Regions from separate parts of the Streptomyces sp. NPDC006335 genome, predicted to be linked through region 2. Evidence: predicted binding sites of a transcription regulator. Region 2 holds the regulator's gene; the other holds the start of a gene.
What was found. The regulator HrcA, encoded in region 2, represses chaperone genes, less so after heat shock. The targets are predictions, from matches to a motif close to TTNGCACTCNGNNNNNCNGAGTGCNAA.
Positions count from the first base shown of each region.

Region 1: a site for HrcA is predicted at 1,728-1,754, ahead of groES (co-chaperone GroES). Genes of this name have one in related genera too.

Region 1 covers NZ_JBEXQX010000002.1:289,505-292,863, forward strand. Annotated here, with positions in the region: gene ABZ098_RS07325 (polysaccharide deacetylase family protein) at 1-913, shown strand, start outside; gene ABZ098_RS07330 (polysaccharide deacetylase family protein) at 910-1,695, shown strand; gene groES (co-chaperone GroES) at 1,901-2,209, shown strand; gene groL (chaperonin GroEL) at 2,329-3,359, shown strand, end outside.
Region 2 covers NZ_JBEXQX010000001.1:1,049,003-1,052,361, forward strand. Annotated here, with positions in the region: gene ABZ098_RS04745 (nitronate monooxygenase) at 1-281, opposite strand, end outside; gene dnaJ (molecular chaperone DnaJ) at 335-1,474, opposite strand; gene hrcA (heat-inducible transcriptional repressor HrcA) at 1,475-2,491, opposite strand; gene ABZ098_RS04760 (MBL fold metallo-hydrolase) at 2,642-3,359, shown strand, end outside.

The DNA.
Region 1 (3,359 bases), on a different contig from region 2:
CAAAAATGGTGCGTTGAGGGTGTCGATCCACGGCGGACTCGTCCTCCTGGCCGTGGCCGCCCTGGTCTCCGGGTGCGCCCGCCCGGCCGGGACCGACGCGGGGAGCCGGCCGCCCCTCAAGGCGCCCCCGGCTCCCGCCGCCGAGCTCCAGGCCGACAAGACCGCCATCCGGGCCGCCAGGCTCCGCGCCGAACAGACCCGGATCGCCGCCGCCAGGCGCTGGGGGCTGAAGAGGGTCCCGCTGACGGCCCCGCCGGCGCCCGTGACCAAGCCCCGCGTCACCACCCGCGAGGGCTTCGAGGTCGACGGCCACGAGGAGAAGGGGCTGCCGCCGGTCTTCACCACCGTCCCCACCGAGCAGAAGATCGTCTTCCTCACCATCGACGACGGCGCCGAGAAGGACCCCGCGTTCCTGCGGATGATGAGCGAGCTGCGGATCCCCTACACCGCCTTCCTCAGCGACTACCTGGTGAAGGAGGACTACGGGTACTTCCGGAAGATGCGGGACAGGGGGGTCGCCCTCAACAACCACACCCTCCACCACCCCTACCTGCCCGCGCTGTCGTACGCCCGCCAGAAGCGCGAGATCTGCGGGATGCAGGACGTCATGGAGAAGCGGTACGGCACACGGCCCGCGCTCTTCCGGCCGCCCTACGGCAACTACAACGAGGACACCCTGCGCGCGGCGAAGTCCTGCGGCATCAGGTACGCGCCGATCTGGAACGAGGAGGTCTTCGTCGACCACTGGGAGTACCGCGAGTGGGACCGGGAGATCCACCCCGGCGACATCGTGCTCAGCCACTTCCGGGGCCGGGAGGACTGGAAGGGCACGATGACCGACATGGTCCGCCGCTTCCTGGACAAGGTCACGGCCGAGGGGTACTCCGTCGCACGCCTGGAGGACTACCTGTGAGACCGCGGACCCTGGTCGCCGCGGGGCTGGCGGCCGCACTCCTCGCCGGCTGCGCCCAGTCCGTCGACCCCATCGAACGGCTGGGGAAGAAGGCGGCCCAGCGGGTCGGGTCGCACGGCCCGGTGCAGGCGGACGGACGGCCGTACCGCCACTGGGGGCTGACGGCCCCGCTGCCCGCGCCCCCGCGGATGCCGGCCCGCGCGCCGGTGGGCCGCGGCGGCCTGCCGCCGGTGGCGAAGCGGGTGCCGACGTCCGACCGGGTCGTCTTCCTCACCTACGACGACGGCGCGGAGAAGGACCCGCGGTTCGTCGAGCTGGTCCGTGAACTGCGGCTGCCCGTCAGCATGTTCCTCACGGACAGCGTCGTCGGCCCCGGGTACGGCCACTTCGCGCGCCTCCAGTCGGTCGGCGCGAGCATCCAGAACCACACCCTCGACCACCCCGCCCTGCGCGGCCTGCCGTACGCCGGACAGCGCGCCGAGATCTGCGGCCAGCAGGAGAAGGTGCGCTCCCGCTTCGGCATCCGCCCGCGGCTGTTCCGGCCGCCCTACGGCACGTACGACCGCACGACCCTGCGCGCGGCGGCCGACTGCGGGCTGTCGGCGGTGGTGCTGTGGAGCGTGTCGGCGCAGGGGGAGAGACGGGGGCTGAGGGCGGGCGACATCGTCTCGGTGACATCGGCGGAGACGACGGGTCCCACCCTGACGGAACGCACGACGAGGCTGCTGAGGGAGATCCAGCGGCGCGGGCTGACGGTGGGGCGGCTGGAGGACTACCTGTAGGGGTGCTCCGGAGGCCACGGCCGGAGACGCGATTGGCACTCCGCTTGACCGAGTGCTAATCGCGGTCATAGTCTCAGGTCTGGCACTCCCCCCTGGAGAGTGCCAACACAGCGACGGGCAGGTCCGGCACCCGCGACGACGGATCCACCTGGTCGCCACCTCAGACAGTTAACCCCGTGAGATCTCCGAAGGGGGAGGTCGGATCGTGACGACCACCAGCTCCAAGGTTGCCATCAAGCCGCTCGAGGACCGCATTGTGGTCCAGCCGCTCGACGCCGAGCAGACCACCGCCTCTGGCCTGGTCATCCCGGACACCGCGAAGGAGAAGCCCCAGGAGGGCGTCATCCTCGCCGTGGGTCCGGGCCGCTTCGAGAACGGCGAGCGCCTGCCGCTCGACGTGAAGGTCGGCGACATCGTGCTGTACAGCAAGTACGGCGGCACCGAGGTGAAGTACAACGGCGAGGAGTACCTCGTCCTCTCGTCCCGCGACGTGCTCGCGGTCATCGAGAAGTAAGACACCTCAAGCACATTTTGCTTGTGAGCTGCGCCCCGGGCCCCCGCCACCTTATGAAGCCGGGCGTCTGGGGCGCAGTTCGTTTCACCCACATTTTCCGAGAGGGCTGAACCGCTCCCATGGCGAAGATCCTGAAGTTCGACGAGGACGCCCGTCGCGCCCTCGAGCGCGGCGTCAACAAGCTTGCCGACACGGTCAAGGTGACGATCGGCCCCAAGGGCCGCAACGTCGTCATCGACAAGAAGTTCGGCGCTCCCACCATCACCAACGACGGTGTCACCATCGCCCGCGAGGTCGAGGTCGAGGACCCGTACGAGAACCTCGGTGCCCAGCTGGTGAAGGAGGTGGCGACCAAGACCAACGACATCGCGGGTGACGGCACCACCACCGCCACCGTGCTCGCCCAGGCGCTGGTGCGCGAGGGCCTGAAGAACGTCGCCGCGGGTGCCTCCCCGGCCGCCCTGAAGAAGGGCATCGACGCCGCGGTCAAGGCCGTGTCCGAGGAGCTCCTCGCGACCGCCCGCCCGATCGACGAGAAGTCCGACATCGCCGCCGTCGCCGGTCTGTCCGCCCAGGACGCGCAGGTCGGCGAGCTCATCGCCGAGGCGATGGACAAGGTCGGCAAGGACGGTGTCATCACCGTCGAGGAGTCCAACACCTTCGGTCTGGAGCTGGACTTCACCGAGGGCATGGCCTTCGACAAGGGCTACCTGTCCCCCTACATGGTCTCCGACCAGGAGCGTATGGAGGCCGTCCTCGACGACCCGTACATCCTGATCAACCAGGGCAAGATCTCCTCGATCCAGGACCTGCTGCCGCTCCTCGAGAAGGTCATCCAGGCGGGCGCCTCCAAGCCGCTGCTGATCATCGCCGAGGACGTCGAGGGCGAGGCCCTGTCGACCCTGGTCGTCAACAAGATCCGCGGCACCTTCAACGCGGTCGCCGTCAAGGCCCCCGGCTTCGGCGACCGTCGCAAGGCGATGCTCCAGGACATGGCCACGCTGACCGGCGCCGAGGTCATCTCCGAGGAGGTCGGCCTCAAGCTCGACCAGGTCGGCCTGGACGTGCTGGGCTCCGCCCGCCGTGTCACGGTCACCAAGGACGACACCACGATCGTCGACGGCGCCGGTGACTCCGCCGCCGTCCAGGG
Region 2 (3,359 bases):
GTGGCCTCGCCGGCCAGCTGGTGGGCGTAGACCTCGACGGCGGCGGGGTCGGCGTACTCCGGCTGCGGCATGAAGAGGTTGACGCCGAAGGGGCATCCGGTCAGCCCGCGCAGCTGCTTGATCTCCTGGTACATCCCGTCGGCCGTCTTGTACCCGGCGGCCAGGAACCCGAGCCCTCCCGCGTCGGACACGGCGGCGGCGAGCCGCGGCACGGAGACGCCGCCCGCCATGGGGGCCTGCACGATCGGATGAGGGAAGAGATCGGTCAGTGCGGAGGACATGACGGCATGTTGTCACGTCCTCCAGACAAGTCCGAATCCAACCTTCACCCGGCTCAGGTACGCCCGTTGAACGCGTCCTTCAACCGCGAGAACAACCCCTGCTGCCCCGGCTGGAACTGCCCCGTGGGCCGTTCCTCGCCGCGCAGCTTGGCCAGCTCGCGGAGCAGTCGTTCCTGCTCCGGGTCGAGCTTGGTCGGGGTCTGGACCTCGACGTGGACGATGAGGTCGCCCCGGCCGCCGCCGCGCAGGTGGGTGACACCCCGGCTGTGCAGCGGGATCGACTGGCCGGACTGGGTGCCCGGACGGATGTCGACCTCCTCCATGCCGTCCAGTGTCTCCAGCGGCACCTTCGTGCCGAGGGACGCCGCCGTCATCGGGAGCGTGACCGTGCAGTGCAGGTCGTCGCCGCGCCGCTGGAACTGCGAGTGCGGGAGTTCGTGGATCTCGACGTAGAGGTCACCGGCGGGACCGCCACCGGGACCGACCTCGCCCTCGCCCGCGAGCTGGATCCGCGTGCCGTTGTCCACACCGGCCGGGATCTTCACGGTCAGCGTGCGGCGCGAGCGGACCCGGCCGTCGCCGGCGCACTCCGGGCACGGGGTCGGCACGACGGTGCCGAAGCCCTGGCACTGCGGGCACGGGCGGGACGTCATGACCTGGCCCAGGAAGGACCGGGTCACCTGCGACACCTCACCGCGTCCGCGGCACATGTCGCACGTCTGGGCGGAGGTGCCCGGCGCCGCGCCCTCACCACTGCACGTGGTGCAGACGATCGCCGTGTCGACCTGGATGTCCTTCGTCGTGCCGAAGGCCGCCTCGTCGAGCTCGATCTCCAGCCGGATCATCGCGTCCTGGCCGCGCCGGGTGCGCGAGCGCGGACCCCGCTGCGAGGCCGTACCGAAGAACGCGTCCATGATGTCCGAGAAGTTCCCGAACCCACCGGCCCCGAAGCCGCCCGCGCCACCGCCGCCGCCCTGCGAGAGCGGGTCGCCGCCGAGGTCGTAGACCTGCTTCTTCTGCGGGTCCGACAGCACCTCGTAAGCGGCGTTGATCTCCTTGAACCGCTCCTGGGTCTTCGGATCCGGGTTGACGTCCGGGTGCAGCTCGCGCGCGAGCCGGCGGAACGCCTTCTTGATCTCATCCTGCGACGCGTCGCGGCGCACGCCGAGAACGGCGTAGTAGTCCGTGGCCACTTACGACTCCGCCAGGATCTGTCCGACGTACCGTGCCACTGCGCGTACCGCTCCCATCGTTCCCGGGTAATCCATGCGGGTCGGTCCGACCACGCCGAGCTTGGCGACTGCCTCGCCGCCCGAACCGTAGCCGACCGACACCACCGAAGTGGAGTTGAGCCCCTCGTAGGCGTTCTCATGACCAATACGGACGGTCATGCCCGAATCCCCCGCCTCGCCAAGGAGTTTGAGGAGCACGACCTGCTCCTCGAGAGCTTCCAGGACGGGCCGGATGGTGAGGGGAAAGTCATGTCCGAAGCGGGTGAGATTGGCGGTGCCGCCGATCATCAGCCGCTCCTCGTTCTCCTCGACGAGCGTCTCCAGGAGAGTGGAGAGCACTGTCGAGACCGTACCCCGGTCCTCGGCGTCGAAGCCTTCGGGCAGGTCCTCGACGAGCCGCGGCACATCGGCGAACCGCCGCCCCGCGACCCGGCTGTTGAGCCGCGCCCGCAGATCGGCCAGCGAGGCCTCCCCGAAGGGGGCCGGGCAGTCGACCATGCGCTGCTCGACCCGGCCGGTGTCCGTGATCAGCACGAGCATCACGCGCGCGGGGGCGAGCGAGAGCAGCTCCACGTGCCGCACGGTCGAGCGGGTCAGGGAGGGGTACTGCACGACGGCGACCTGCCGGGTGAGCTGCGCGAGCAGCCGCACGGTCCGCGCCACGACGTCGTCGAGGTCCACGGCGCCGTCGAGGAAGTTCTGGATCGCGCGCCGCTCGGGCGCGGTCATCGGCTTGACGCCCGCCAGTTTGTCGACGAACAGCCGGTAGCCCTTGTCGGTCGGGATGCGCCCGGCACTGGTGTGCGGCTGGGCGATGAACCCCTCCTCCTCCAGGACCGCCATGTCGTTGCGGACGGTCGCCGGGGAGACTCCCAGGTTGTGCCGCTCGGTCAGGGCCTTCGACCCGACCGGCTCCTCGGTGCCGACGTAGTCCTGGACGATCGCGCGCAACACCTGAAGCCTGCGTTCACTCAGCATCGCGCACACCTCCAGCGGTCGTTTCCCTTGGCGCCTCGCCTGGCACTCTGTCCGTCCGAGTGCCAGCACTCCCGAGCCAGTGTACGGCGGTGGGGTACTGCCTGGGCAAGGCTGGTCCTGGCATGAGGCCTGTACGGCTAGCGTCGCGGTATGACGGTGACTTGGGAAGAGCTCGGGTGGGAGCGGGTCGCGACCGGGGTGGGGCGGTGCCGGCTGCCCGGCTGGGACTGTACGGCGGGCCTGGTGATCGGCGAGGACACGGCCCTGTTGGTCGACGCGGGCTCCTCTCTCGCGGAGGGCGCTCGCCTGCGCGCGCAGGCCGAGGAACTGGCCGGCCATCGTGTGACCCATCTCGCGTTCACCCACCCCCACTTCGACCACGTCTTCGGTGCGGCGGCGTTCGCGGGGGCGGAGGTGTTCGGCGCGGTGGGCGTGGAGACGGTGCTGGCGGGGCGGCTGGGCCGCGCGGAGCTGCGGGCGGACGCGGTGCGCAACGGTCTGGAGTCGTCGGTGGCCGACGAGGCCGTGGACGCCCTCGTGTCCCCCCGCCATCACGTCTCCGGCGAGTGGACGCTCGACCTGGGCGGCGGCCGCCAGGTCCTGCTGGCGAACGTGGGCCCCGGCCACACGGCCCACGACCTCGCCGTCCTCGTGCCCGGCTCCCCGGAGGTCGTCTTCTGCGGCGACCTGGTCGAGGAGTCGGGCGAACCGCAGGCGGGCCCGGACGCCGTACCGGCGCACTGGCCCGCCGCGCTGGACCGGCTCCTCGACCTGGGCGGCGAGGACGCGCGGTACGTGCCCGGTCACGGAGCGGTGGTGGACGCGGCCTTCGTGCGGGCGCAGCGGGACGCGCTGGCTGCCCGCTTCG